4 regions of the Weizmannia sp. FSL W8-1119 genome follow, and region 1 is predicted to be linked to each of the others. Evidence: predicted binding sites of a transcription regulator. Region 1 holds the regulator's gene; each other region holds the start of a gene.
What was found. The regulator Rex, encoded in region 1, represses fermentation and respiration genes when NADH is low (regulators of the CRP and FNR family bind a similar motif). The targets are predictions, from matches to a motif close to TTGTGAAATATTTCACAA.
Positions count from the first base shown of each region.

Region 1 (7,774 bases):
ATTTCGAGAAGATGATGCGGTCGCCTGCTGCTACATCGATGGCAACACGTTCACCGTTATCAAGGGTACGCCCGGAACCGACAGCCACTACTTTGCCTTCCTGCGGCTTTTCTTTTACCGTGTCAGGCAGGACAATACCGCTTGCTGTTTTTTCTTCCGATTCAACTAATTCAATGACAACGCGATCACCCAGTGGTTTTAACACGTGAAACAACCTCCTTAATTCGTATTATGTAAAATTTTGGCCAATATTAGCACTCACATAAGTTGAGTGCTAACACATTTATTATAATAAATAATTCCTTGCTTTTTTGCAAGTCTTCTCATCCAACTTTTTTTATTTTTTTCGGGTCCTGCACTCTTTAAAGAGCCCTGTCAAAGGATGCCGGTTGCGCGCCTCCGTTTCAGCCGCTTGCCCCTTTATAAGTATGCTCGATCACCATCCGGATATGCAACTGAAAAGACTGGCCCGGCGCACGGCATTTGAACCCCGCCCGGTTCAATAGTACAATGAACATATTGGACGAATTTGCGATCCTTTAAACTTTGAACTGGCAAGAAAGGAAAAGAGCGCGTGAAAAAAGAGTATGTGTATATTCTCGTGACGTACATCCTTATGCTGCTGTCCGGCGCCATCGGGTATCCGTTGCTCTACTATGCCGGGGTGAACGTTTTCCACGAACCGGCAGACAGCATGCGGACATTGACGCCCCCGCTTTGGACCGTCATCAGCTTTATCATCGGGCTGATCATCGTCCTGTATCTTTTAAGAAAAGCCGCAAAGAAAGAAACAGACCGGGCCGAACCGCTTCCGGCCGCGCCATCCGCCATATGGGCAATAAGCGGCGTCTTTCTTTGTTTCTTTGCCCAGACTGCAGCCGCTATCATTGAATCATTGTTCGGTGCCCCGGCTGCCTCCAACAATACGCAGCAAATCATGGCGCTGATTGAAAGATTTCCGCTTGTCATCCTCATCAGCTCGATCGCCGGGCCGATTCTCGAGGAAATCGTCTTTCGGAAAATCATTTTCGGCACGCTGCGCAGGCGCTTTTCTTTTCTTTTGTCCGGTATTGTCAGCTCGGTTATTTTTGGGCTCGCGCATACCGAACCGAGCCACTTGTTTTTATATTCCCTTTTAGGGCTGACGCTCGCTTATTTATATGAGAAAACAAACCGGATCACCGTTTCCATGTTTGCGCATGTTTCCATGAACACAATTGTGGTCGTTAGGCTGCTTTTGCACCCGTCCGTTCTGCAGACATCCGTACATGAAATTTACAGCTCAATTGGAGGACTTCTATGATGAGACCACTTTTTTCAGGAATTGTAAACTGCCTGCTCGGGGCCTTGTTCACTTATTTTGCCATTCAGCAGGTACAAGTGGGCGGCTGGGGCTTTTTTTCTTATTTACTGCTGTTGATTGCAACATTGGATCTGGGTTCCGGAATCAGGCTGATCTTTCTCCATTTCAAGCTGAAAAACTCAGTGAAAAAATAAAAGCCGTTTTTCCGGTTCCGTCCGGAAAACGGCTTTCTTATTCAGAAGGAATCGTCTGTTCATCCATTGGCATTTCTTTTGCCGCTTTTTGGGCATTGCGGTACGCCATTTTCGAAATCAGCGTGCTCGCTTCATACAGCAAAACGAGCGGGACAAAGGTAATCAGCTGCGAAAACACGTCCGGCGGGGTAATGATGCCGGCTGCTGCAATCAGAGCAAGATACGCATATTTTCTTGCCTTTTTCAACAGCCTCGGCGTAATGATGCCAAGCTGGGTCAGAAACAGGACCACGACCGGCATTTGGAACACAAAGCCAAACGGAAGCGTGATTTCCAGCAGAAACTGAATATATTCCCTGATCCCGATCACCGCACGAATGCCCATTTCATTTGACAAGCCCATCATAAACTTCACCATCAGCGGACAAAGCACGAAATAGGAAAAAGAAACGCCGGCTATAAAAAGCAGGATGGAAACAGGAATGTAACTTAATGTCAGTTTCTTTTCTTTCTCATACAGCCCCGGGCTTATAAACGCCCAAAGCTGGTACAAAATCACCGGCAGGGTCAACAGGCATGCGATCACAACCGAAACTTCCATAAAAACCTTAATGGGATCGGTTACCCTGAAGGCATTCATCGTGAACATGCCGGCATTTTCGGCGTGCTGCAAATAACGTATAACAGGCTTTGCGGTAAAAAAGCCAACAACCAGGGCGAACAGAAAGAAAATGAGAACGGTGATTAACCGCTTTCTCAATTCCTGGATATGTCCGGTAACCGGCATTTTTTTCGCATTCATCGCCGTTCTCCTTTAAGTGCCGGCGTGGAATCCGCCCTTTTCCCTTTGCACGCCAGAGCCAAACCCGGCCATTTCCATTTGCGCCTGCATTCCGTTTTCAAACGGGCCACCCCCTGTACCCATTATGATAACGGAAAAAAAGCTTTTTGGCTATGGCTTCGCAACCGGCTCTTTTGTTTCTTTCAAATTTTCTTCATCATTTGAATAATGTTTTAAAAAGTAGATCAGTGCCTGCAGTTCCACGGCCAGGTCAATATGATGGACACGGATATCCGGCGGCACGTTCAGCCGGGCAGGCGTAAAGTTTAAAACGCCTTTTACATTCGTACTGGCAAGCTCGTCTGTCACCGCCTGCGCACTGGAAGCGGGGACCGTTAGAATCACGACCGTTACATCTTCCGCGCAAAGCCGTTCTCTTAATTCGTCCATGCTGTAAACAGGCACATTGCCAACATGGCTCCCCACCTTCCCGGGGTCATTGTCAAATGCCATAACAATCCGCGCGCTGTTATTCTTCGAAAAATTGTAATTCAAAAGGGCTGTACCGAGGTTCCCCACGCCAATCAGCGCTACATTTGTGATCTCATCCTGGTTCAGCGTCTTGCCGAAGAAAGACAATAAATATTTTACATTATAACCATAACCTTTTTTCCCAAGTGCCCCGAAGTAGGAAAAATCCCTGCGTATCGTGGCGGAGTCGACTTTCACCGCTTCACTCAGTTCCGCCGATGATACCCTTTGCTTGCCGAGTGTATATAAATTTCTCAGGTACCGGTAATATAATGGAAGCCGTTTTGCGGTGGCTTGCGGTATTTTTACTGATTCATCCTTCATGTGAAATCCCCCAAGTTGAAAGCTTAAATTTTTCGTGCTGCTGGTTCCAATCGTGCGTCCATTCCGGAATGGCAGCGCTGCCATTCCTCATTATAATATTACTCCTATCTGAACAAAGAAAAAATATGTTTTAAAAAATGCCTGCATGCGTCTTTTTCTCTCTCCAACTATGTTAAATATATCACAAATGAGCATTTTTTTCATGGGTTTTTACGGATTTATGTGAAAAGTTTTTTGACAAATTTCGATCACGCCGGTTGAGTTGCAGTTCGCCTTCCTGTACACTTACAATGATATAGAGGTGAACATAACGATGATGTTGCTGCAAGTTCAACAAGTCACAAAATATTATGGCGCTGAACTTATTTTATCGGATATAAAATTAGAAATCCAAACAAAAGACCGGATCGCTTTGGTCGGGAGAAACGGGGCCGGAAAATCGACCCTGCTGAAAATCATTGCCGGCCAGCTTTCTTATGACGAAGGTTCCATCATTGTGCCGAATGGTGTCGAAATCGGTTATCTTGCCCAAAATGCCGGGCTCGAATCAGATTTGTCCATTTGGGACGAAATGATGTCGGTTTTTAAAGATTTGCTGGATATGGAAAAACAGCTCCGCGAATATGAACAAAAAATGGCCGACCCCGCGATTTATAACCGCCGGGCGGAGTATGAAAAAGTGCTGCACGCTTATGATACTTTGCAGACACGCTTTAAAGATGGAGGCGGATATCAGATCGAAGCGGATATCCGGTCCGTTCTGCATGGCTTCCGTTTTGACCAGTACGACTACAGCACCCCGATCCGGACGTTAAGCGGCGGGCAAAAAACACGCCTTGCATTGGCGAAGTTGCTGCTCACAAAGCCGGATATCTTAATTTTGGATGAACCGACAAACCATCTCGATATAGAAACGCTCACCTGGCTGGAGCAGTATTTACAAGGCTATGAAGGCGCCATTCTGATCGTGTCCCACGACCGTTATTTTCTGGATAAAGTCGTCAACCAGGTCTATGAAATCTCAAGGCATTCCATCAAAAAATACCACGGCAACTACAGCCGGTACCTGGAACAAAAGGCCGCCCAGTACGAACGGGAAGTCAAGCAATATGAAAAGCAGCAGGAAGAAGTTGCGAAATTGCAAGCATTCATCCAGAAAAACATTGCCCGGGCCACCACGACAAAGCGGGCACAAAGCCGGCGGAAACAGCTGGAAAAAATGGAATTGATGGACAAGCCGCTTGGCGATGAAAAATCCGCCCGGTTTTCGTTTGAAATTGCCAAACAAAGCGGGAACGAAGTCCTTCATGTCCGGGATGCTGCCATCGGCTACGGTGGGGAGCCGGTTGCCAAAAACATCCATCTTTCAGTCAAAAAACAAGACAGCGTTGCCCTTGTCGGCCCGAACGGCATCGGCAAATCAACGCTTTTGAAGTCGATTATACGGAGAATCCCGCTGATATCCGGCACGATCGAATACGGCTCAGGCGTTATGACCGGCTATTACGATCAAGAACTGGCCGACCTATCTTCCAATAAAACGGTCCTCCGGGAATTATGGGATGCATACCCGCTGAAAACAGAAAAAGAAATCCGCACGGCACTCGGGAATTTTCTTTTTTCCGGCGATGACGTTTTAAAAACCGTCTCATCCTTAAGCGGCGGCGAAAAAGCCCGGCTTGCCCTCGCCAAATTGATGCTGGAAAAGGCGAACTTTCTGATTTTAGATGAACCGACAAACCATCTTGATTTGGACAGTAAAGAAGTGCTGGAAAATGCGCTAATTGATTACCCGGGAACCATTCTGTTCATTTCCCACGACCGCTATTTCATTAACCGGATCGCCACAAAAGTGGTGGAGCTCTCGCCGGAAGGCACCCGTGAATTTCTCGGTGACTATGATTATTATGTGCAAAAAAAAGAAGAAATGCTGGAAATTGCGCGCCTGGAAAACGCGAAACAAGAAAAGGTAAAAGCGGAACAGCCGGCGAAAAACAACTATCGGCAGGATAAAGAAGCAAAAAAACGCGAGCGGCAAAAAAAGCGGAGGATTGAAGAAATTGAAACTAGAATTGAAACGTTGGAAACAGAAATTCATGACAGGGAAGAAAAAATGGCCGACCCGGAAATCTTCCAGGACCATATTAAAATCCGCGAGCTGACAGAAGAACTGGAGCAGCGGAAAACGGAGCTGGACGCGCTGATGGAAGAGTGGGCCGAACTGGCGGAGTAATGTTGGACCTGTGCGGAAATGTTCTGCACAGGTTTTTATTTTTGGCATCGCGTGCCATGCACAGATTTATACACAGGCGATATTTTGATTTCTTGCTTTTTAAAACGTTTTTCCACAAAATCCACAATTATCAACAGATTTATTCACAATACCCACAACCTGTCCGGAAAAAAATTTAAAAGTTTTGCACAAGCCCAATCATTTATCAACAACTTTTCCACAGATTGTGCACAATTCCCCTGCATATCTCCAAAAAAACCGGTGTATGGGCGATTCCCATACACCGGTTTTTCACAACCCTTTTTAAAAGTTTTCAATGTCCAGCCCGGGATAAGCATTTAAATCAAGGGCGCTTCTTTTTCCCTTTTCAAAAAGCACCGTCCCGCATGCGGCAATCATCGCCGCATTGTCTGTGCATAACTGGACCGGCGGGATGCGCAAGTCCACTTCAGGAAGATCCCGGAATGCTTCTGAAAGGGCAGCGCGCAATCCTTTGTTCGCGGCAACACCGCCGGCGACCAGCACTTCTTTGACGCCGAACGTTTTTGCCGCCTCCACAGTTTTACCGACCAATACATCAATCACACTTTGCTGGAAGCTTGCAGCCATATCTTCAGGCCGAATGCTTTCCCCGCGCTGCGCGGCATTATGGAGGGTATTAATGACGGCTGATTTAAGCCCGCTGAAACTGAAATCATAAGTCCCTTCCAGCCAGGATCGCGGCAAATCAACATCCGGCTTTCCTTCATGGGCAAGCCGGTCAATCTGCGGACCGCCCGGATAAGGAAGGTTCAACGTCCGCGCCACTTTGTCATAAGCTTCCCCTGCCGCGTCATCTCTCGTTTCGCCGATTACTTCAAACTCGGCATGGCCCTTCATCAGCACAAGCTCCGTGTGCCCGCCTGAAACGACGAGCGCAAGCAGCGGAAATTTCATCTCATGCCCGATCCGGTTCGCATAAATATGGCCGGCAATATGGTGGACGCCGACAAGTGGAATCTGATGCGCAAAACTGAGCGCCTTTGCAGCATTGACGCCAACAAGCAGCGCACCCACAAGCCCGGGCCCTTCTGTCACGGCAATCGCATCCAGGTCTTTAAAAGCCGCGCCTGCCTGCTGCATCGCTTCCTCAATGACAATGGTAATCTGCTCGACATGGTGGCGGGATGCAAGCTCCGGCACCACCCCGCCGAACCGTTTGTGGCTTTCAATCTGGGAAGCGACCACATTGGAAACAATTTCCGTCCCGTTTTTAATGACAGCTGCAGCCGTTTCATCGCAGCTCGTTTCTATGCCTAATACCAACAAATCTTTTTCCATTTATAAATTCACCCACATCACAATTGCGTCTTCATAATTATCCGTGTAATAGCCTTTCCGGATGCCGCCTTCCCGAAATCCGAGCTTCCTGTATAAGGAGCGCGCAACTATATTGCTGACGCGCACCTCCAGGCTGAGCGTTTCGGCATGGTTCAATGCGGCATAAGCCATCACATTTTTTAACAGCGTCTCTCCCAGTTTCCGGCCCCGGTACTCCGGGAGCACCGCAAGATTGGTCACGTGCGCCTCATCGACAATGACCCACACGCCGCAATAACCGATGACCTTTTCATTCTCGACAAGCACAAGATACGTGGCAAAGTGATTGTGAACCAGTTCGTTGTAAAATGCTTCACGTGTCCACGGCATCGTAAAAGATCGCATCTCTACATTATATATTCCGTCCAAATCTTTAAGCGTGGCTTTCCGCAGCGTTATTTTCCCCGTTTTTTCCATTTTTAATGACTCTCCCGTTTATGCTTTTCAAGCCATTTGGCTTCTGCCTCTACTAACCGTATGTAATTTGGAACGAAAGTGTGTATCTCCGCGCCCGGTTCATCCATCCCGAGCCTGGCCAGTTCGCCCGGCCTCGGGTTATGCAGGGTCCAATCCGCTACCGTCATTTTGTCTCCCAGTTTTTCCGCAAGAACGGCTTGATGAAGGGCAACATGCTGGCCGATCAATAACACAGGCGCCCCCAGCGCACTTAACCGGGTGCCCCATTCAGCGGATGATATATTGCAATCTTCCACTGCCGTTTGCAAAATCCCGTTTTCATAGCGGTACAAACCGGTATAAATCCGCCCTCTGCGCGCATCAAAAAGCGGGGAAATATACCCGTCAAAATAACGGCCGGACGCCGCCAACAACTTCAGGCTGGAAACCCCCGCCAATGGAATTTGAAGGCTCCAGGCCATCGTCTTTGCGATCGTGACGCCAATCCGTATGCCGGTGTAAGATCCGGGCCCCTTTGCCACCACAATCTTATCCAGCTCAGCCGGCTTTATCCCGCACGCCACCATGACCTCCTGCACAGCCGGCATCACGCGGACACTGTGATTTTTTTTCAAGTTTGTCATATATTCGGC
Region 1 is NZ_JBBOZL010000001.1:2,908,260-2,916,033, forward strand. Features, by position in the region: gene groES (co-chaperone GroES) at 1-205, opposite strand, end outside; gene NSQ19_RS14155 (CPBP family intramembrane glutamic endopeptidase) at 575-1,303, shown strand; gene NSQ19_RS14160 (YdiK family protein) at 1,300-1,497, shown strand; gene tatC (twin-arginine translocase subunit TatC) at 1,535-2,299, opposite strand; gene NSQ19_RS14170 (redox-sensing transcriptional repressor Rex) at 2,450-3,133, opposite strand; gene NSQ19_RS14175 (ABC-F family ATP-binding cassette domain-containing protein) at 3,447-5,366, shown strand; gene tsaD (tRNA (adenosine(37)-N6)-threonylcarbamoyltransferase complex transferase subunit TsaD) at 5,670-6,686, opposite strand; gene rimI (ribosomal protein S18-alanine N-acetyltransferase) at 6,687-7,142, opposite strand; gene tsaB (tRNA (adenosine(37)-N6)-threonylcarbamoyltransferase complex dimerization subunit type 1 TsaB) at 7,145-7,774, opposite strand, start outside.

Region 2 (7,774 bases), 620 kb from region 1:
ATCAGTTTACATCATTTCATGGAACGTCCGGTTAATGACTTCAAGCTGTTGTTCCCTTGTCAATTTGATGAAGTTTACCGCATATCCCGATACACGGATCGTCAATTGCGGATATTTTTCCGGATGATCCATCGCATCCAGCAATGTTTCGCGATGCAGGACGTTGACGTTTAAGTGGTGCGCTTTTTTCGCCATATAGCCATCCAGCATGCCGTCCAGGTTGGAGACCTGTGTTTCTTCTTCGTGTCCGAGCGCTTCCGGGACAATCGAGAAAGTGTTGGAAATGCCGTCAAGCGAATATTTATAAGGCAGTTTCGCAACAGATGTCAACGATGCGACTGCGCCGTGCGAATCGCGGCCGTGCATCGGGTTTGCGCCAGGGGCGAACGGTTCGCCTGCTTTCCGGCCGTCCGGTGTGCTTCCTGTTTTCTTGCCGTATACGACGTTCGATGTAATCGTCAGGATCGAAGAAGTATGGACAGCGTTCCGGTAAGTCGGATATTTTTGCAGTTTTTGCATAAACGATTTGACGAGATTGACGGCAATTTGGTCGACGCGGTCATCATTGTTGCCGTATTTCGGATAATCGCCTTCGACTTCATAGTCAACGGCAAGGCCATCTTCGTCACGGATGACTTTTACTTTCGCATATTTGATGGCGCTTAGAGAGTCGGCCGCAACAGACAAGCCGGCAACGCCGCAAGCCATCGTGCGCAGTACATTGCGGTCATGCAATGCCATTTCAAGCCGTTCGTAGCTGTATTTGTCATGCATATAATGGATGATGTTTAAAGCATTGATATAAACGCCTGCAAGCCAGTCAAGCATCCGGTCGTATTTTTCCATTACTTCATCGTAATTGAGATATTCCGAAGTGATCGGCTGGAACGGAGGTGCGACTTGCATTTTATACCGTTCATCAACGCCGCCGTTAATCGCATATAGCAAAGCTTTTGCCAGGTTGGCGCGGGCGCCGAAGAATTGCATTTGTTTGCCGATCCGCATCGCCGATACACAGCAGGCAATGCCGTAATCATCGCCGTATTCTTCACGCATTAAGTCGTCGTTTTCGTACTGGATGGCGCTCGTCTTGATCGACATTTTCGCGCAATATTGTTTCCATTTATCCGGCAGTTTCGTCGACCAGAGCACGGTCAGGTTCGGTTCCGGCGCAGGGCCGAGGTTGTCGAGCGTGTTCAGGAAGCGGAACGAGTTTTTCGTAACGAGCGTACGGCCGTCCAAAGCCATACCGCCGATCGATTCTGTTACCCATGTCGGGTCGCCGCTGAACAGTTCATTATATTCTTCCGTCCGTGCAAATTTGACGAGGCGGAGTTTCATGACAAAGTGGTCGACGAGTTCTTGTGCTTCCCGTTCAGTCAAGACGCCGTTTTTCAAATCTCTTTCAATATAAATGTCAAGGAAAGAGGATGTGCGCCCAAGGCTCATGGCCGCGCCGTTTTGTTCCTTAATGGCAGCCAGATACGCGAAATACAGCCATTGGAAAGCTTCTCGTGCGTTTGAAGCCGGTTCGGAAATATCGAATCCGTAGCTTTGTGCCATTTGTTTCAATTCCTGCAATGCGCGGATTTGTTCCGAATGTTCTTCGCGTTCGCGGATGACTTCTTCTGTCATCAAGCCGCAGCCGATTAAGTCAAGATCTTTTTTCTTTTGTTCAATTAAATAATCTACCCCGTAAAGTGCAACGCGCCGGTAGTCGCCGATAATGCGGCCGCGACCGTAAGCATCCGGAAGGCCGGTTACAATGCCGGCATGCCGTGCAGCTTTGATTTCCGGCGTGTAGGCATCGAATACACCCTGGTTATGGGTTTTCCGCCATTCTGTAAAAATATGTTTGATTTCCGGATCAATTTCATAGCCGTAAGATTTTAAGGCGCTTTCTGCCATCCGGATTCCGCCAAACGGCATCATCGAACGTTTGAACGGTTTATCGGTTTGGAAACCGACAATTTTTTCAAGTTCTTTGTTTAAATACCCCGGGCTATGCGATGTAATGGTGGATACAATTTTCGTATCCATATCCAGGACGCCACCTTTTTCGCGTTCCTGTTTCGACAGTTCCATGACCTGGTCCCATAATTTTAAAGTGGCTTCAGTCGGACCGGCAAGGAAGCTTTCATCGCCTTCGTAAGGGGTTACATTTTTCAAAATAAAGTCCCTTACGTCGATTTCTTTTTGCCAGTTTCCTCCTTTAAAGCCTTCCCATTGTTTTTTAGAGAGCGGTGCTTTTGTCAGCAATTGTTCAGTCATTTTAAATTGGCCTCCTTTAAGCCTATTAATGAGCTGCCTTCAGAATTGGATGTTTGTTTGTTAAATAGTGAACATTTCTTATTACGCTTTCATTTTAGCACGGGCGATTTTAAAAAGATAGTGATAGCGTTCACATTTTAGGGCCGGAAAATGCAGTTGTCAAAGAATGTTCAAAACATTTGGCCGTAGATATATAATAGAAAAATGCGATGAAAGCGTGTTATAACACAAATTGATCAGTTTTTCACATGATTATTTTTCTTGGGAGGAGTTTGTAATTTGGTAACATGATCAATATTTCACAAAATCGACACAGCCAGATGAAAGCGGTTGCGGTATATTTTTCGTGTAAGCTTGAATTTTTTGCTTACATTTATAAGCTGGATCATGGTATTCCCCCCTATATGACATCCATTTTTTTAACTTTAAGCGCTGATGCAATTAGAATGGCAACTTCTAAAACGAGTAAAATAAATATACTGTAATGAATATTTAAATCGTCTGTATATAAGCTATTCACTTTGCCTAAATTTTGTTTGAAACCCATTCCGTAATTACTAAGGGATAAATAATAAATATACTTTGGCAGCCCTTTTTCACTAATTGAAATGCAGGAAAAAACGATATAAATATTGACGATCAGAAACGCAATGCGGGAATTTAAAAACATTTTCAAAAGAGACTGGAGGCTGATGATAACATAGATCATCAAAAAATAACTGAATAGCAATATTCCCATTCCATTATTTACATTCACTTGCCCCCAAAAAACCCTGATCAAATTGATAAGGCACTGGCAGCCAATGAACACCAGTAATGATGGCTGTCAAAAGCCCCTTCCTGTGTAATCGCTTCATAAACGTTCAAAATATATACAAACACAAACAGGGAAAAAGGGGATATGATAGAAAGGCAGTTGTTTGTGATGTTTTTCACAATTTAACATTTTTCAGTTGGAGATGGTGTTTATGTACGAGGCCGTTGAATCTGTTGTTCAAATGGCGTTAAATAAGAAAAAATATCTGGAAGAATCCCTGCTTCGTTATGTGACAAAAGCAGTGTTGGCAAGTATGTTTATCGGTTTTGCCATTATTATTTGTTACCGTCTTGCCGAGCCATTTTTTGATGCGAAGTCTCCGGTTACTTCCTTTATGGCTTCCATATTTTTCGGTGCAGCGCTCGTGCTTATTATGTTTGGCGGCGGCGAGCTATTTACCGGCAATACGATGATGATGACGATGAGCACGGTAAAAAAAGCGACAACTTGGAAAGATGCGCTCACAAACTGGGTGGCAACGTATGCCGGAAATTTGATGGGGGCGGCGATTTTCGCACTGTTTATCCATTACAGCGGACTCTATGCAGATTCGGATAACAGCCAGTTTTTAATGTCGGTTGTGGGCGGGAAAATCAGCCTGACAACAGCCCAAATGTTTTTCCGTTCGATCCTTTGTAACTGGCTTGTTTGTTTAGGGTTCTGGGTTCCGATAAACGTAAAGGGGGACGGGGCTAAAATCGCTTCGATGATGCTGCTCGTGTTTGGCTTCGTCATTTCGGGCTACGAACACAGCATTGCCAATATGGTGCTGTTCGCGCTCGCACTTGCTGCCCCGCACCCGGATACGATTACACTCGTTGGCATTTTGCACAACCTCGGCGTGGTAACGCTCGGAAATATGATTGGCGGCGGCGTCTTTGTCGGTGCCATGTACGCCTTCTTAACGTCAAAGAAAAAAGAAAAGGTGCCGGTTGCTGTTGTGGACACACACACCGTATCCCCTTTTTCTGCTGAAAAAATCAAGTAATATTAAAAAGAGCTGCCTTTTATTCAGGCAGCTCTTTTTAATATGGGATTAACCGCTCCGGCCCGTCAGCTTTGGATCAGCTGCAGGAATTGCTTGGTCCGTGCGTTTTTTGGATGATGGAACACTTCTTCCGGTTTGCCTTGCTCCAGGATGACGCCGCCATCCATAAATATCACCTTGTCCGCAACTTCGCGGGCAAACCGCATTTCGTGTGTCACAACGGCCATTGTCATGCCTTCTTCAGCAAGCTCCTTCATCACATTCAGCACGCCGCTTACAAGTTCCGGATCCAGTGCGGATGTCGGTTCGTCAAACAGCATCACTTCCGGCTCCATGGCAAGCGCCCTCGCAATCCCGGCGCGCTGCTGCTGGCCGCCGGAAAGGCTTGCTGGATACGCCTCTTTTTTATCAAGCAGGCCCACCTTTTCCAGCAGCATTTCCGCTTTTTTTGCTGCATCCTGGCGGTTTTCCTTTTTTACAATGACCGGCCCCTCAATCACGTTTTCGAGAACCGTTTTATGCGGGAAAAGATTGTACTGTTGGAAAACCATGCCGGATTTTTGCCGCAAAGCTGCGAGTTCTTTTTTACCGGGATGCTGGGAAAAGTCAACGGATACATCATCGATCTGTATCCTGCCTTGATTTGGAATTTCAAGGGCATTCATACAGCGGAGCAGCGTGGTTTTGTCGGAACCGGACGGGCCGATGATGACGATCACTTTCCCTTTTTCAATGGTTAAGTCAATGCCTTTCAGCACTTCAAGGTTGCCGAATTGTTTATGTAACCCTTCTATTCGAATCATACAGGTCCCTCCTTACTTGCTGATGTATTTATCAAAACGGCCTTCCAATTTTTGCTGGATTATTGAGAGAATCAAACAAATCACCCAGTACAAAAAGGCGGCTTCGACATACAGCAGCATATATTGATAGGTGGTGGAGGCAATTTCCTGTGCTTTACGGAACAGATCGGCCACCAAAATTAAGGAAGCAAGAGATGTATCTTTTACAAGGCTGATAAACGTATTGGAAAGCGGCGGCACCGATACGCGGACAGCCTGCGGGAGCACAATTCTTCTTAAAGCCTGCGCATAGTTCATCCCGATCGAATACGCTGCTTCCCATTGCCCCTTTGGAATCGATAAAATCGCTGCCCTGATCACTTCTGATGCATATGCGCCGACATTGAGCGAAAAGCCGATAATGGCGGCCGGAAAAGAACCAATGGTAACATGCACGGACGACAGCCCGTAAAAAATGATAAATAATTGCACAAGCAACGGGGTCCCGCGGATTGCTGAAACATAGACGCGGGCGATCCATTCCAGTATTTTAATGCCGGAAATCCGTGCCAGCGCTGTAGCGAGCGCCAGCACAAGACCGATACAGAAAGTGATGATCGTTAATGGAATCGTATAATGCAAAGCTCCCTCCAGCATCGGCAGAAGGGAACTTTGCACCAAATGCAGCTGGTCGCTGCTGATAAACGCAAGGTTATTGGGAAACATCTTCACCAAACCATTTCTTTGAAATTTTTGTTAACGTGCCGTCTTTTTTCATATCTTTCAAAGCATCATTTACTTTGTCTGTCAGTTTCCCTGAATGTTTCCGGAACAAAAAAGCGGATTTGCTTGCCTCGTTTGCTGTAGCGGCAACTTTAATGGCAGCATTCGGTTTTTGTTTTTTGTAGTCCAGATAGGTCAGGGAATCATTGACGGTGGCATCCACACGGTTTGAAGTCAAAAGCTGGACCGCTTGGTAAAAACCTTCCACACTTACGATATTGGCGCCATTTTTCTTGGCAATAGTAGCAAAGTTGCTTGTAAGCGACTGGGCTGATTTTTTGCCTTTTAAATCAGCGAAGGACTTGATATTCGTGTTGTCTTTGCGGACAAGGACAACGGCTTTTGAAATCGTATAGGGTGTTGATAAGTCATATTTTTTCTGGCGGTCTGCACGGATCCCGACCTGGTTTGCGATCATATCAAACCGTTTGGAATTGAGCCCGGCAAACATGGCATCCCACTGGGTTTCTTTAAATTCGGCTTTTAATCCGAGCCGTTTTGCAACTTCTTTCGCCACATCGATATCATAGCCTGTTAATTTCCCGTTTTTATGGAAAGAAAATGGCGGGTACGTTCCTTCTGTTCCGATCAAAAGGACGCCTTTTGATTTGATCTGGTCGTATAAGTCATTGGATTTTGAAGCCTGCTGGTTGTCCGTATTTTTTCCGCATGCCGTTAAAGCAAACAGCAAGCTGAACACGGCCAGCCATTTGATGTATTTTCTCATGTTGCCAACTCCCTTTCATGATTTTTGCAGTCTATGCCTATGCTTTAAACAGCATTTTGTATTGTAAACAAAGGGGTAAAAATATCCAGAAAAAAAGGCTTTGTATCGTAAAATGGGTTAGCGGCAGAAAGGGGGGATAAAGCGGAACCGGCTTGAAAAAAAGCCGGCAGTTTTTCAAGATGTTTGAGCGCACGGTCAGCGGATATTGATGAGCAGATAAAGAAACCAGACGGCGTGATGCTGTTCGTCTTTTGCCGCTTCAAGAAACGCCTGCTTCATGGCAGGGCTATTTGCGGAACGCGCCAATTCTCTGTAAAAATCGACCGTGTTTTGTTCGTCTTTCACGGCAAATTCAAGCCCTCCTTTGTAAGTGGAAGGGCAGGCTTCGCTGATTTGCGACTGCGGCCTTCTGCCTGTGAGGTTCGTGTAAAACTGCGAAAATGTCTGGAAATGGCGGATCTCATCATCACGGATTTCCATAATGATGTTCCGGGCTTCAGCCGACGGGGCTCTTCTTGCGATTTGCTCGTAGCAGGCGATGGCGCTGTATTCGCCGTTTATTGCCCGGATCAGATGGGCGAGCCATACTGCCTGCTGATTTCCGACGTCAGGCTGTGTGTTTCTCAAACCGGCATGATTATCAAACGGATGGACAAACATTGGATTCCCTCCTCACTTTCAACCGGTATATCGTATGACGGGCAAAAGCGGATCGTTACGATTTTTTCTCATCCATCCGGCGGACAATGTTTAAAAATTTTCCCGAAATGTTTTATAATAGGAATGTCTATGCCAGATTTCCGTCATATTTTTTAAGAAAAGGAGCAAAGAAATGGAAAAAGTACTTGTTTTCGGCCATAAAAACCCGGATACGGATGCGATTTGTTCAGCGATTGCGTATGCAGAGTTAAAAACAAAATTAGGTGTTGATGCGGAGGCGGTCCGGTTAGGAGAATTGAGCAATGAAACGAAATTCGTATTGGAAACATTCCACAGGGAAGCCCCGCGCCTTGTCCAAACGGTTGCAAACGAAGTGGAAAATGTCATTCTCGTAGACCATAATGAACGCCAGCAAAGCGCGGACGACATTGGCAGCGTGCGTATCCTTGAAGTCATTGACCACCATCGCATCGCCAATTTTGAAACGAGCGACCCGCTCTATTACCGTGCGGAACCGGTCGGCTGCACAGCAACCATTCTAAAGAAACTTTACAAAGAGAACGGTGTGGAAATCAGCAAAGAAACAGCCGGATTAATGCTTTCTGCGATCATCTCCGACTCGCTTTTGTTCAAATCCCCGACTTGCACGGAAGAAGATGTGAAGGCAGCGAAAGAACTGGCTGAAATTGCCGGTGTGGATGCAGATACATACGGCCTTGAAATGCTGAGAGCCGGCGCGGATTTAA
Region 2 is NZ_JBBOZL010000001.1:2,293,187-2,300,960, reverse strand. Features, by position in the region: gene pflB (formate C-acetyltransferase) at 7-2,271, opposite strand; gene NSQ19_RS15775 (DUF2705 family protein) at 2,672-3,082, opposite strand; gene NSQ19_RS11385 (formate/nitrite transporter family protein) at 3,240-4,076, shown strand; gene NSQ19_RS11380 (amino acid ABC transporter ATP-binding protein) at 4,142-4,879, opposite strand; gene NSQ19_RS11375 (amino acid ABC transporter permease) at 4,892-5,584, opposite strand; gene NSQ19_RS11370 (amino acid ABC transporter substrate-binding protein) at 5,571-6,368, opposite strand; gene NSQ19_RS11365 (ferritin-like domain-containing protein) at 6,564-7,028, opposite strand; gene NSQ19_RS11360 (manganese-dependent inorganic pyrophosphatase) at 7,201-7,774, shown strand, end outside.
Region 2: the regulator Rex is predicted to act here: its motif matches at 2,504-2,521, upstream of pflB (formate C-acetyltransferase).

Region 3 (7,774 bases), 1.4 Mb from region 1:
CGGATCCTGGACTCTCGGTGGCAGTGTCCGCATCACCTGCTGCAAATCCGCCGGGCCGATTTTGCATCCGCATCCGCCCTTTGTCGTCAGTGAAGTCAATTTTATTTTTTCTGATTGTGCCATATTGCATCAACCTGACCTTTCTTAAAGCATGTCTGATCCTTGTACCATTATAGACCACTTCGCGGCAAATTGCATTTTCTTCCGCTCCGCCCGCTTGCAGAGGGCGCTGAAAACGGGCCTCAGTGGTGAAACCAGGCAGGCCGGGATAAACCCGCAACCCGTTATGGTATAATAAAGGAAACCAATTTTTGAGGTGATCGCATTGAAACTGGCATTTATATCCGATATCCACGGCAATGCGCATGCGCTTGAAGCCGTGCTGGAAGATATTGAACAAAAGCGGGCCGATAAAATTTTTGTCCTTGGTGATCTTTGCTTTCGCGGTCCTGAACCGCAACGGGCATATGAGATGGTGATGGCTTTAAAAACGAAAGTGATTAAAGGGAATGCCGATGAATGGGTGTACAGGGGCGTCAGCATGAACGAAGTACCGGAAAAGGCTTATGAAATGATGAACCGGGAGCGGGACTGGACGGTTTCCCGGATGGAACAAAATGCAGTGGAGTCGCTGCACCAGCTTCCCGAAGAGGTAAAATACGAATACGGCGGCATTAAAATTCACGGATTTCACGCCACCCCGTACAGTTTGTTTGAAAATGTGCCACCGGATAGCGAAAACAGCAAGTTGAAAGAGAAGTTAATGCAGGAAGACGCGGATATTTATTTATATGCGCACATCCACCTGCCGTTTATCCGCACGTTTGATGGCAAAACGTTTGTCAATCTCGGCAGTGTCGGCCTGCCGTTTGACGGGATCGCCAAAGCCTCTTATGCGATGGTGGAAATTGGCGATCACGATTACCAGGTTTCCAATGTCCGCGTTTCCTACGATGTGCGAAAGACGATCGGGCTATTTGAAGCTTCTGATTACCCGAACAAAGACAAGCTGATCGACATTTTAACCCGGGCAAAAAATGATTGAACCCGCCCCCGGTTTTAACCGGGGGTTTTTTTCGGCAGAAGTTTTTGTGAAATTTTTCACGGGAGAGCATAAAAAAGCGCAGCAGCCCCATGCCAAAAAAGAGACAGCCATTGGCATCACTCGCCATTTATTTTTTCACCTTATTATGTTATCATTAACAATTGGTATAAATTTTACTGTCATAGAAATGGAGATGTTGTTGCCGTGGCTGTTGTAAATCATACAGCAAAACCTGAACAGCAATCCGGAAAAAAGGCGGCCTGGCTTGCCGTTTTGTTTCTCGTTATTGCCGGATTAGGCCTTTTTTATGTAAAATGGTGGCCGTACTATGAGAAATCTTTGCTTGCCGCCCATACGCACTCCATCGGTACATCGATTCTCGGGGATCCGGGCAAATCGGCATCATTTTCATGGGATGGCACTTTCCAATATGTGACCGCGTATTTTCAGGCTGTTTGGAAAGCGGCCGTGCTCGGCATTTTGCTCGGTTCGCTCGTGCAGGTGCTCCTGCCTTCTGCGTGGCTACTTAAAGTGCTCGGCAAAACGTCATTTGGAAGTACGGTTATTGCCGGTGCGAGCGCCATTCCCGGCATGATGTGCACATGCTGTGCTGCGCCGATTGCAGTCGGGCTGCGCAAAAAACAAGCGTCCACACCTGCGGCACTCGCCTTTTGGATTGGCAACCCGATGTTGAATCCGGCAACGCTGATTTTCATGGCTTTTGTCTTGTCATGGAAATTTACCCTTCTCCGCATCGTGGCGGGGCTTATCATGACGTTCGGGGTCAGCTGGCTGGCGGGCCGGCTCGTGAAAAATGAACAACCGGTGGACATCCGCCAGTTCGGGCCGGATGCCGGAGAAAACAACGGGTCCTTTTTCCTGAGATGGGGAAAGGCCGCCGGAAATATGATCCTGTATCTTGTTCCGGCTTATTTGCTCTCGGTTGTTGTGTTAAGCGCGGCCCGTTTCTGGCTGTTTCCGGCATTCGGCCAGCATGCCGGAAACAGCATCACGGCGGTGATCCTGCTTGCATTTGCCGGCATGCTGTTTGTCATCCCGACAGCGGCTGAAATTCCGATTGTCCAGACGATGATGGCTTTCGGGCTCGGGACAGGCCCGGCCAGCGCACTGCTTGTGACGCTTCCGGCCGTCAGCCTTCCTTCCTTAATCATGGTTGGCCGGTCGTTTTCAAAACAAATCCTTCTGTTTGTTGCCGCCTCCTGTGTTGTGGTCGGCATTGCGGCAGGGTTATGTGGAATGTTTTTTTAACCAAACGATTGCCCGGAGCATTTGAACAAAACGGCGCGGCCATTTGTCCGCGCCGTTTTGTATTCATTCCCTGATTTGCCCGCTCCCGTAAATCCAATATTTTGTGGAGGTTAAGGCATCCAGCCCCATCGGACCGCGGGCATGCAGTTTCTGGGTGCTGATGCCGATTTCCGCCCCGTATCCAAACTCAAAACCGTCTGTAAAACGGGTGGACGCATTATGGTACACACAGGCGGCATCCACCATGGACATGAAATGTTCCGCCCGGGCCCCGTCTTCTGTTACAATCGCCTCTGAATGTTTTGTGCCGTAACGGTTGATGTGCCGGATCGCTTCATCTGTATCTTCGACCGTTTTGACGCTGATTTTAAGCGCGAGGTATTCGCAATACCAATCCTCTTCCGCCGCCTTTTTTGCAGCCGGAAAAATTTTCTGCACCGGCTCATCCCCGTAAATCTCCACCCCTTTTTCCGCCAGTGCGCTAAGCAGCTTTTCGCCGTGTCGGGCGAGCCACTGCGCATGGATTAAAAGCGTTTCGATGGCATTGCAGACGGATGGGCGCTGCGTTTTTGCATTGACTGCAATCCGGACGGCCATTTCCGGCTGTGCTGTTTCGTCTATATATAAATGGCAATTGCCTGCCCCGGTTTCAATCACCGGCACGGAAGCTTCGCGGACAACGGTATCAATCAGCTTTTTCCCTCCTCTCGGGATCAGCACATCGAGATAATCGCGCAGGTGGAACATTTCTGTTGCCGCCTCCCTGCCTGTATCTTCGATGAGCTGAACGGCATCTTCAGGAAAGCCTGTCTCCGCCAATGCGCGGTGAATGGAAGAGACGAGCGCCTGATTTGAGCAGATGGAAGACGAGCTGCCCCTTAAAATGACTGCATTGCCCGTTTTGATCGCAAGCGTGGCAGCATCGGCCGTAACATTCGGGCGCGCTTCGTAAATCATGCCGATGACACCGACCGGCACTTTCTTTTTGAGGATCAGCAACCCGTTTTCTTTCTTGATTTCTTCGACTGTTTCCCCGACCGGATCTTTTAACTTCACAAGCAGCCGGACCGCTTCTGACATATCATGGATCCGCTTCTCGTTAAGCATCATCCTGTCAAGTATATTTTCCGGAAGGCCCGCCCGGCTCCCGCTCCTGAGGTCTTTTTTGTTTTCGGAAATGATCGTTTCCCGGTCCTCAAGCAAAACACGGGCAACCGCCAAAAGCGCTTTGTTTTTTTCTTCCGTTGTCTTTTTGGCAAGCGCCATGCTGATATTCTTCGCTTTTTTTCCTTTTTCTGCGGCTTCAGACATTTAACCCAGCCCCTTTCTGTTTAAAGGCACCCAGTGATCGCGGTGGATGACTTCTTCTGCTGCCCGCCCGCCAGGCTTCATGAGCACGTGCAACAACTCATCCGCACCGTAAAGCACTTCCCCTTTTCCAAGCAGCCCTTTTGCGCCGTAGACGTCCACGACATCGCCTTTTTGGAATGTTCCGGAAATTTTTTGAATGCCTGCCGGAAGCAGGCTGCTCCCTTTTTGCAGCAAAGCCTGTTCCGCGCCGCGGTCAATGTATATTTTTCCGGCACTTTCCGAAAACAGCGCGATCCATTGTTTCCGGCTCTTTACAGCCGGGCGGGCGGCTCCGATATACGTGCCGTCCCCTTTTCCTTCGAGTATCTTGACGAGTTTACCGCGCCCTTTTCCCGTACCGATAAACACCCGGACGCCGAGGGATACCGCTGTATTTGCGGCTTTCAACTTTGACAGCATGCCGCCGGTTCCCGCTTTCGAACCGGCGCCTCCAGCCATTTTCATCATCTCGGGCGTGATGTTATCGATAAAATCAATGCGCCGTGCACAACGGTCGTATTTTGGATTTGTACTGTACAGCCCGTTTACATCCGTTAAAATAATGAGGTACCCGGCGTGGACAAGCCCGCTGACGAGCGCAGACAGCATGTCATTGTCGCCGAAAGTGAGTTCTGAGACCGATACGGAATCATTTTCATTGATAACCGGGATGACGCCGCGGCGCAAAAGCTCTGTTATCGTTGAATAAGCGTTATGGTACCGGTCTTTTGTGGAAAAGTCTTTCCGGGTTAACAAAATTTGCGCCGGTATTAAGCCGTAACCACCAAGCGCTTCCCTGTACCGCTGGATGAGCACACTCTGGCCGATGGCAGCAGCAGCCTGCTTCCCTTTTAACGTGACGGGCCGCGCCGGGTAACCGAGCAGCCGGAACCCGCACGCGACAGCGCCGGATGAAACGACGACCACCTCATGCCCGGCTCTGCGCAATGCCGCAAGGGCGCCGATATGGTCGGCAAACTTCTGTTCATCAATTTCCCCCGCGTCATTTGTTAAAGAACTGCTTCCGATTTTTACTACGACTCTGTTTTTCTCCATGGCATTTCTCTCCTTCTAAAAGGGTAAACAAAAAGGCCTTCCCGTCCCTGTAAAAAGGACGAAAAGGCCTTGCTTTTCGCGGTACCACCTTTTTTGGGCGACACACTTGCGCCCCGCTCTTTTTTGATAACGCAAAGCTTTGCGCCCGGTTTTCCGGGACCCGGAAGGCAGGTTTGGCAGGCCGCCTGCTGCAGCACCTTTCAGCCTGTGGGCGCCGCTCTCTTGCGCAGGGGTAATCCGCCTACTATTCCTTCGTTCACGTTCAGTATTTTTAATTATCTTACAACAGCACCGGAAGAAATGCAAGCAAAATATTTTGCTATGCATAACCCGAGAAGCCGGGACAAAAAATAAGCTTGCATGCGGATTTTCCCCGAAATTGGAAAGAAAATTACTTCCTATACAGTGAAAATTTGATATACTAATCATATATGAGGTTTCATCACCTTTCTTTGTGAATCTTAGTATGCGTAATTATGGGAGGAAATTCACAAACAGGAGGGAGGGAATCAGGGAACCTGTATATTTTTTGTATCTACATATGTGTGGGAATTCCATCAGAAAAGGAGAAATAGGAGATGGCAGAAACTTCAGCTCAAAAAGGCAATCCTGAAGAAAAACCAGAAGTAACCCCGGAAACGGCAGTCGCACAGAAAGATTTGCTGGATCAATTATTGGATCCGGAAATCCAGCAATCTTTGACGGTGTTGGTTGAAAGCCTGCCGAAAATGGCCGAACTGGTCACAATTTTAAACAAAACCTATGATTTTGCGCAATCCATAATGACAGATAAAGTGCTGATCAATGATTTTAAAGGCGGATTTCAAGGTTTTCTGGATCCCGTTGCCGAGAAAGCAAAGGGGCTTGCCCAAACCGCGATTGAAGCAAAGGACCGTGCCGAGACGTCCACAGACACGATCGGATTGTTCGGCCTGTTAAGATTGCTGAAAGATCCGCAAGCCCAGAAGCTGTTCCGTTTTCTGCAGTCTTATCTTGCAGTCGCGGAAGAACGCAGCAAACAGCAGTAAGGTGAATGAGAACTAATGAAAACGGGGGATCCATATGAGTAAAAAAATTGTCATTTTAGGGGCCGGTTACGGCGGCCTGTTATCTGCGTTATCAGCGCGTGAATATTTGTCAAAAGACGATGCAGCGATCACAGTCGTAAACCGTGTGCCGGACCATCAAATTATTACGGAACTGCACCGTCTGGCGGCGGGCGGCGTTTCTGAAAAACGTGTGTCGCTTCCGCTCAGAAAACTGTTTAAAGGCAAAGATGTCGACGTTCAGGTGGATGAAGTCACAAAAATCTCGCCTGATTCGAAAGAAGTATCACTTGGAAGCGGCTTTAAGCTGAATTACGATGTGCTCGTTGTGGCGCTCGGCAGCGAAACAGCTTTCTTCGGTATTCCGGGCCTTGAAGAAAACAGCTTTCTGTTAAAATCAGTGGACGATGCGAAACGCATTCATGCCCATATCGAGTCCTGCCTTGAGCAGTATGCCAAAACGAAAAACAAAGCGGATGCCACATTTGTTGTCGGCGGCGGCGGCCTGACCGGGATTGAACTGGTTGGCGAGCTGGCGGACAAGGTTCCGGGGTGGTCGAAAAAATTTGCGATCGACCCTTCCGAAATCTCGCTTATTTGTGTCGAAGCGGCGCCTTCCATTTTGCCGAACTTCGCGCCAAATCTGATTGAACGGGCAACGAAGAGCCTGGAATCGCGCGGCGTGCAATTTTTCACAGGCATCCCTGTTACGAAATTCCAGGACAATGTCGTGGAATTAAAAGACGGCCAGAAAATCGAAACGAAGACGCTTATCTGGACGGGCGGCGTGCAAGGAAACCGTGTCGTTGCAAATTCCGGGATTGAAGTAAACCGCGGGCGTGCAACGGTAAACGCCTATTTGCAATCCACTTCCCACCCGGATGTGTTTGTTGCAGGCGACAGCGCGGTTGTCTTCCCATCAGAAGGCGCACGCCCTTATCCGCCAACAGCACAAATGTCATGGCAAATGGGCGAATTGATCGGCTATAATCTTTATGCTTATTTAAAAGGCGGGAAAATGCAAACATTCCAGCCGGTCAACTCCGGTACGCTTGCAAGCCTCGGCAGAAAAGATGCCATTGCGTTTATCGGGGAAAACCAAACGCAATTAAAAGGCTTCCCGGCTTCCGTCATGAAGGAAGCAAGCAATATCCGTTACCTGGCCCATATCAACGGGTTGTTCTCACTTGTATATTAAGGAAAAAGGCGCATCCAAACGCGGATGTGCCTTTTTTAAGCCCCTTTCTTCCCCGGCAAACTTGCTAAGTGCAGGACGCGCTTCATCCTGCGTGCAAATTTGCATGCAACCGGCTCTCCCAGCACGAAAAAAAAAAGCCCGGCATCACCCGGGCAGCTTTACAAACCGCTTTCGCTTCTTTTTTTCTTTTTGTCCATATATTCCAAATACGCATCATCGTGGGCAAGCCACGCCTGGAACTGGCGCTTTACAAATTTTTCCGCTTCTTCAAAGGCGGAAAAAGAAGGAGACTGCTTTAAGCCTCTTGCTTCGATCTCCCAGCCTTTTTGGGCGTCTTTATAAATAAAGATCGGTTCCCCACTGCGGTTTTGGTATAAACATCCCGCTTCCTGCCCTTTGATATTGGACTGATTATGGGCAAAATCGCGTTTAAGCGGTTCCGTTTTAAACGTTTCGATGACAAACTGCCGGAACGCCTCTTCCGTCAGCACAGCCCCCGATGCCTTTTTATGCCCGCCCCCGTCGTATTTTTTGGCAATTTCCGATACGTCAATATGGTCATGAATCGTCCTGAAACTGATCCGTTTCTTTCCGACCATGCAAATGGCGATATAATCGAGATGCGGGTATTCTTTTGCAATGGCATTCCCCAATTCGGAATGGTGCGACTCGGCATGGATAACACCTGCATAATAACCGTCAATCACGGCCTGGTAGACTTCCCGCTTCTTTCCATTGATATACCTTTCGATTTTTTTCTCTTCCAGATCGAGGATCTTTTCTTCCAGATCATCAAATGAAAAAGTTTCA
Region 3 is NZ_JBBOZL010000001.1:1,489,462-1,497,235, forward strand. Features, by position in the region: gene selD (selenide, water dikinase SelD) at 1-123, opposite strand, end outside; gene NSQ19_RS07180 (metallophosphoesterase family protein) at 326-1,045, shown strand; gene NSQ19_RS07185 (hypothetical protein) at 1,038-1,262, shown strand; gene NSQ19_RS07190 (permease) at 1,250-2,314, shown strand; gene NSQ19_RS07195 (glutamate-5-semialdehyde dehydrogenase) at 2,378-3,625, opposite strand; gene proB (glutamate 5-kinase) at 3,626-4,720, opposite strand; gene NSQ19_RS07205 (DUF1641 domain-containing protein) at 5,299-5,748, shown strand; gene NSQ19_RS07210 (NAD(P)/FAD-dependent oxidoreductase) at 5,783-6,964, shown strand; gene NSQ19_RS07215 (DHH family phosphoesterase) at 7,123-7,774, opposite strand, start outside.
Region 3: the regulator Rex is predicted to act here: its motif matches at 5,197-5,214, upstream of NSQ19_RS07205 (DUF1641 domain-containing protein).

Region 4 (7,774 bases), 2.4 Mb from region 1:
CCGAAAAAATTAAAATGACTGAAATCAATCCGATGAAGTCATCCATTGGCCCACCCCCGACATATTCTTAAACCCATTATACAATAAGTGCTGCATTCTTTTTACCATTTCCGTCAAAAAAGGGGGCTCCCGCCAGCCTTTTCGGGGCAGCCCTTCAGAAAAACATCCGGAAAATGAGAAAAACCGCCGGGAAAAAATGATTTTCCCAACGGTTTTTTTGTTTTAAAAAGAGCTTTTGGGATTGCTATCAGCCTGTATTCCGGAGCCCTGCGGCGATGCCGTTGATCGTAAGCAGGACCTCCATCAGCAGGTGCCGGGCTTTTTCATCTTTGTTTTCGCGTTCACGCAGTTGCGAAATAAGGTAGACTTGGAACAGGTTCAGCGGGTCGACGTACGGGTTGCGGAGACGCACCGATTCTTTTATGTTTGGCGTGTAATCCAGCAATTCTTTTTGGTCCGCAATCTTTAAAACCATTTCCTTCGTTAGTTCGTATTCCGCTTTGATCAGGCCGAAAATCCGGCCGGCAACTTCAGGATCTTTCACCAGCCTTGTATATTCTTCAGCCGTGGAAAGCTCCGCCTTGATCAATGCCATTTGCAGGTTATTGATCGTTGCATGGAAGAACGGCCATGATGCATACATTTCCCGAAGCAACTTGAAATTGCCGGTTTCTTCCACATATTTGCTCAGGCCTGTCCCGGCTGCGTACCAGGCGGGAAGGAGCTGGCGGCTTTGCGTCCAGGAAAATACCCACGGAATGGCGCGCAAGTCTTCGAAACGGGCGCTCCCTTTCCGGCTCATCGGGCGGGAGCCGATGTTGAGTTCACCGATCTCATTTAAAGGCGTTGCCTGTTTGAAATAAGACAGGAAGTCAGGGTCGCGGAAGACGAGTTCCTGATATTTTTCAAGCGCATATTCGGAAATTTTATCCATTGCCCTGACAGCTTCTTCGTTTGGCGTTTTGCCATTTTTCTCGTTCTGTTTTTGTTCTGTGATGGCACACATCATCGTGGATGTCGCCTGCTCAAGGCTCCGGTAGGCAATGTCGCGCAGCAAATAGCGCGATGACAGCACTTCGCCCTGCTCGGTGATTTTCACGCCGTCGCCAAGTGTAACCGGCGGCTGGGACAAAAGGCTTGAATAAAGCGGGCCACCGCCGCGTCCGAGTGAACCGCCGCGCCCGTGGAAAAACTTCAGCTTAATGCCGTATTTGGCACCCATTTCGTGGATCTCTTTCTGTGCTTTGTACAGCTGCCAGTTCGCCGTCATCGTGCCGCCGTCTTTGCTGCCGTCGGAATAGCCGAGCATGACTTCCTGCAGATTGCCGCGCACCTTTAAATGGTTGCGGTAAATGGGCATTTGGAAAAGGGTTTCGAGCATTTTCGCGCCGTTCCGCAAGTCTTCGATCGTTTCAAGAAGCGGGGCGATATGGATCTCACTTAAAATTTCGCCGTTCGGGTAGACGCGGTACAGGCCGGCTTCTTTTGCGAGCACGAGCACTTCCAGCACGTCGCTGACCGAATGTGCCATGCTGATCAAATACACCTGGATGGACCGTTCGCCGAATGTTTGGTGGGCGCGTTTGATCATCCGGAATGTGTTGATGACTTCCTGCGTTTCCGGCGTAAACGTATCATAGATTGAAATCATCGGCCGCGGGTCGTTTAAAGCCTTCAGGAGCACCGCGACTTTTTCATTTTCGGGCAGATTTTTATAGTCTTTCGCGATATTGACGTTATAAAGCACCTCGGCAAGTGCTGATTCATGTTCGCCGCTATGGTTGCGGATATCGAGTGATGCTAGGTGGAACCCGAACAATTCGACCTGGCGGATAACTTTGCGGAGCAATTTAATCGGATGCCCGGCCGGATGGTGCTGGTTCACGCTGTCCCGGATCATATACAGATCGGCAAGGAGCTCCTCTGCGGATTGGTAGCCGCCATTGCTTTTTCCCACACATTCCAGTTTATGGATCATAATCGCCAGCTTTCTGCGGTAAATTTCATCTTTTGTCGGCCATAATTTTGCAGCCGGCATTGTATTTTCTTCGCTTTCCACAGACGCAAGCAGGGCATGGCTGGCGCTTATTTTTTTGACAGAATGGCTGAGCAGCTCCCGGAGTGTGGTAAGCGACTTTTTATATTTTTCCAATACGAGTTCACGCTGCATCTCGAGCGTTTTCCAGGTGATGTCCGCGGTCACGTTCGGGTTCCCGTCCCGGTCGCCGCCGATCCACGATCCGAAATGAAGATAAGAAGGGACTTTAAAACGCTGTCCGTACGATTCGTACAGATAGTCTTCTAGGTCTTCGTGTATGCGCGGCAGCACGTCGAACAGGACATTGTCGAAATAATAAAGCCCGTTTTTCACCTCGTCGAGAACGGACGGTTTCTTCTCGCGGATTTCGGAACTTTGCCATAAAATGGTAATCTCATTCAAAATCGTTTCTTCAATAACTTTTTTCTCATAACGGGTGCTTGTAAATTCGAGCGTTTTTAAAAGGTCTGCAATGCGTTTATGGATTTGCAGAATGGTCCGCCTCGTTGCTTCTGTCGGGTGTGCCGTTATAATCAGCTCAAGCGATAAACTGTTCAGCAGTTCTGCAACCATTTCAGCTGGCACTTTTTCTTTCCGCAGCGTTTCGATGCCATCTTCAAGTGAACGCGGTTGGACCTGGTCTGTATCTTCCGACTGGTACTCCCGCCGGCGCTTAATTCTGAAATTTTGCTCGGTAATATTAAATAATTGCAGATAGGTAGAGAAAGCGCGGATGACTTCCTGCCGTTCTGGCGGATTCAGGTCTGTAATTTCTTTTTTTAATTGAAGGTAGAAAGCCTCATCGCCGGTTTCCCTCGCTTTTTGTGCCAGGGAGCGAATATTTTGGATTGTTTTGAGCAATGCTTCGCCGCCTTCAAATAGGATCACTTTATCCAGCAGCCCGGCGAGAAAATCCATGTCTGCCTGCAGGGCCATCCGGGGGGCTTTCTTTTCATCAATTTGATGCAAGGATAATCGCTCCTTTCATTTGGTCAGAAAAATGCACAAAGAAAATGATACTTATTATTATACTTGTAAAATGAAAAAAGTCTAATACTTTATAAAATTAAAAACCAGTAAAGGAACATTTCCCGCATAAAGGGATAAATTAAGGATAAAACGCGAACAATTAAAAGTCAACTGCGAATATCATTCGTGTTTTTACATGGCAAGTACCGAGAATGGAAAGAAAAGAATTGGCATTGAAACCGGTCTCTTCTTCTTTGATAATAAATGAAAGCAGCCGGTATGGAGAGAAAAAAGTGCACTTATATGAAGTTGATTTTATGGTCGGCTTTATTTTGCCCGTCGTACTGGCTGTCCACACGATGTTCATTTTTGATGCACAATTGAATGGCTGTACAGTTGCGTTTTTGTCGATGTCTGGCGGGCACGCCTCCATGCATGTGAAGCAGATTCTTTTAAGCGGGCAGCACCCGCTTTTTTGGAGGGCAGGCATTCAGGAGCAAAAATGGCAGAGATCATTTGGGCGGGATCAGCCATTTATTCCTCCGCCCGGGGAACTTTGTGAAAATCAGCACAAGAATGAATAACGCTTACATATCTGGCTCTTTCAAATAAAGCCATTTGTGAAAAATGTAAACGGATAATTTTGAAAAACCGTCATTTTCCTTTAAAACCGGGCATTTGGGCAAGCAAATTTTCAAATTTTCGCCATAAAATATGTGAATCTAATCACAAAAATAGTGGTATACTTACCCATGTGGAATGAAGGAAAATGAACGGAACGATCCATTTCAGCCATAAAAGGGCATGCCGTCCATCTATTTCACAAACCGCACGGCAGCATTTGCTGCAAAAGTTTAATTGTCCTGCTTTAAAGGAAAAGCAGTATAGAATCCATTAGGAGTTGGCACAATATCCATAGACTGGATAGGGGCCCGCCATGCCGGGCTTGCAAAACTGCTTTCATACAGTGGAAATATTTTTTACTTTTGATGGGAAGGAAGATTATACATGAAAAAAGTCAATCGTATTGCAGTGGTTGGAACGGGTGCAGTTGGTACAAGTTACTGCTACGCCATGATTAATCAGGGTGTTGCAGAAGAGCTTGTTTTAATCGATATTAACGAAGCAAAAGCAGAAGGGGAAGCCATGGACCTGAACCACGGCCTGCCATTTGCGCCTACGCCGACCCGCGTTTGGAAAGGCGATTATTCCGATTGCGGCACTGCCGATCTTGTTGTCATTACGGCAGGTTCCCCGCAAAAACCGGGCGAAACAAGGCTTGATCTTGTTGCCAAAAACGCAAAAATTTTTAAAGGCATGATTAAGAGCATCATGGACAGCGGCTTTAACGGGATTTTTCTTGTTGCCAGCAACCCGGTTGACATTTTGACATATGTAACTTGGAAAGAGTCCGGCCTGCCGAAAGAACATGTTATCGGTTCGGGCACAGTGCTTGACTCCGCGCGTCTCCGCAACTCTTTGAGCGCCCAATTTGGAATTGACCCGCGCAATGTGCATGCTGCGATTATCGGCGAACACGGCGATACGGAACTTCCGGTATGGAGCCATACAAATATCGGTTATGATACGATTGAAAGTTATCTACAAAAAGGAATTATTGACGAAAAGACGTTAGATGACATTTTTGTCAATACGAGAGATGCGGCTTATCATATTATTGAACGAAAAGGGGCCACATTTTACGGCATCGGGATGTCCCTGACCCGGATTACAAGGGCAATCCTGAACAATGAAAACAGCGTATTGACGGTCTCTGCATTTCTTGAAGGCCAATACGGAAACAGCGATGTGTACGTTGGCGTTCCGGCCATCATCAATCGCCAGGGCATCCGTGAAGTGGTTGAAATCAAACTGAACGAAAAAGAACAGGAACAGTTCAATCATTCTGTAAAAGTGCTAAAAGAAACAATGGCACCGGTATTGTAAGCATTTGTGCCGGCCGGGCTTCATGGGAGGCCCGGCTTTTTCTTTGAAAAAAATCCCGGCGCCTGCTTAAGGCGGACTGCCGAAAAAAGTGCCCATGCTTGCCCCGCTTTCCGGGAAAAGCATGGGCCTGTTTTTTGCCGGGGTTAGGAGCGGGCCTGCCATAGGCGGATATAAAAAAGCAGCCTTGAATCGATTCAAGGCTGCTTTTTCTTAATTCAATATGATCACTTTGACCGTACGGCGCCCCCATGCGATGGAAGCTTTTTTGTTCGGCATCAGGACATCGATGATATGGCCCTTAATGGCACCGCCGGTATCGGCTGCGATGGCAACCCCGTATCCTTCAACCCAGACTTTGCTGCCGAGCGGAATGACCGATGGATCGACAGCGATCAATTTCATGTTCGGGTTTTTCTTAATGTTATATCCCAAAGCGGTAATATCCAGCTTCGTATCTTCATGGTTATAAGATGTCGCCGTCACATAAAAGGATTTGCCTTGTGGCGTGCTGTGGCCGGAAGATGCGGCGGATTTGGTTCCGGCCGTTTTCCCGGCACCGGCTTCCGCTGGTTTTTTCGCTTGTGTTTCTGCTGTTTTTTCAGCTTGCGCTTCCGCTGCCTTTTCGGCTTCAGCTTCGCTCGCTTGTTTTGCGAGGGCTTCTTCCCTTGCTTTTGCGGCCGCCTGCTGTGCCTTTATTTCTTTTTGCAGGTTGCTGATTTTCGTATTCAAGTCGGTTTGTTTTTGTTCCGCTTTTGACAGCTCATTTTGAATGCTGTCATACTTCGATTTTAATCCCGACAATGCTTTTTCCTTTTCTTTTAAATTTGTTTGCAGTTTTGCCTGGCTGCTTTTCAAGTTTGCCTGCTCCTGTTCGAGCACTTTTTCCTGGTCTGCAATGGCTTTTTTATCGGCTTCAATTTTCGCAAGGTCCGCTTTTTGCTGATCCAAAAGGCTTGTATCAGCGTTCAGCAGTGTCGCGACTGCACTGACCCGGTTGATCAGGTCGCCAATGCTTTCCGCGTTTAAAATCGTTTCAATCACATAGTCGTATTGGTTGTTTTTTTGCATGGCAACGAGGCGTTTTTTAATCACGCCTTCCCGTGCAGAAACTTGGTCCTCCAGCTTTACGATTTCCTCTTTTTTCTTTTCAATCAAATCTTTTGCTGACTGGATTTTCGCTTCAGTTGCTGCGATATTTTCTTTATTTTTCTGAATGGATGATTGCAATGCGTTCCAGTCTTTTTGCAAATTTTCCATTTTGCTTTCGACGGCTTTTTTCTCCGATTCTTTCTTTTGAATGGTTTGCGTATTTTCATCCAATTTTTTCTGTAAGGAACCTTGATCTGTTTCTGCATAGGCATTTAGTTGTGCCGTGCCAACGAATATGGCAAACGCCATAACTGCAATTCGCCTTTTTAAGTGCATAAGACAACTCCCTTCTCCGTACTCTTGTTATAACACAAATAGGCAGAAAGGAAGATTACAATACGATTAAATTCATATTACGAGAATGAAAACGGACTCAAATCATGCGAAAAAGGGAAAAGATAGATTTGGGTGCTTTTTCGCATGATGATGGGCAGTTATAAGACTTCTGCCTCCAGGCGTATGAAAAGCAGCAAAAAGAAATAAAGCGGGTACAGCGGCAAATCACTGTGCTCAAGCAATGGTCGGATAAAGCATATCGAGAAGTGGGAAAAAGTGATAACATAAAAGAATTCGCGGGGGTAAAGGCAAAGAAAATAGATAAAAAGAAGCAAGGATCAGCTTCTTTTTCAATTCAGACAGGATGGGAAGGAATATTCTGTGCCTTTGTGCCGGTCAAGGATTCTTTTGATGTTTAAGAAGTCCAAAAGTAGTGCTGAGCTTTTCGATTTTCATTCATGTATAGCCGCGCCGTTTTGGTATGATGATAAAAGCAGCTTTGTATGAAGAGAGGAATTTCTTATGGAAATGGTGGAAAAAGCAATTGAATTTGCGGCAAAAGCACATGAAGGCCAATACCGGAAAGCGTCCGACCTGCCGTATATTGCGCATCCGTATGCGGTTGCCATGATGCTTTTAACAGAAGGCTGCCGCAAAGAAGTGGTCACAGCAGGGCTTCTTCATGATACGGTTGAAGATACTGCGGTGACAAACGAGGAGATAAAAGCCGAGTTTGGAAGCAATGTTGCCCGGATTGTTGAAGCCTGCACTGAACCGCCTAAAAATGTGCGGTGGGAGGAACGGAAGCAGCATACCATCGAGCGATTAAAAACGGCAGAAGAGGAAATTTGTATGCTCATATGCGCAGATAAACTCCATAACTTGAAAACGATACACGAAGAATTGCGAAAAAGCGGGGAAAGCGTGTGGAATGCGTTTAGCCGTGGAAAAGAAAAGCAGGAATGGTACTATAGAAAGATTGCAGAAACTATTGCGTTGCACCATTCTTTTCCTTTACTGGAGCAGCTGCAGTCGGAAATAAAGCAGGTTTTCGGCGTTATCCGGACATGAATAAGTGCAGGGCAAGACATTGCCGGTGAAATAACGGACTTGTTGCTTGAAAAACTGCGAATATGGGCACCGGCCTTCATTCATCATATTAACGTTACCTGTGCGAAAACGGAGACGCACAGGCTTTTTTGCGTGTGCATGACAGCTCAAGCGGTTGGAAAACATAAAGATACAACAACACTTGGAGGCTGCCAATGAAAAAGGTATGGAGGATTTATGCAACTGATTTGAAAAAAATGACAACAAACTGGGCAGCAAGCCTGATCATTGCCGCCTTGATCATTCTTCCATCATTGTATGCCTGGTTTAACATCAAGGCATCCT
Region 4 is NZ_JBBOZL010000001.1:554,818-562,591, forward strand. Features, by position in the region: gene NSQ19_RS02615 (hypothetical protein) at 1-46, opposite strand, end outside; gene ppc (phosphoenolpyruvate carboxylase) at 248-3,007, opposite strand; gene NSQ19_RS02625 (hypothetical protein) at 3,301-3,591, shown strand; gene NSQ19_RS02630 (L-lactate dehydrogenase) at 4,016-4,954, shown strand; gene NSQ19_RS02635 (3D domain-containing protein) at 5,165-6,379, opposite strand; gene NSQ19_RS02640 (hypothetical protein) at 6,610-6,798, shown strand; gene NSQ19_RS02645 (HD domain-containing protein) at 6,902-7,450, shown strand; gene NSQ19_RS02650 (YhgE/Pip domain-containing protein) at 7,645-7,774, shown strand, end outside.
Region 4: the regulator Rex is predicted to act here: its motif matches at 3,722-3,739, upstream of NSQ19_RS02630 (L-lactate dehydrogenase).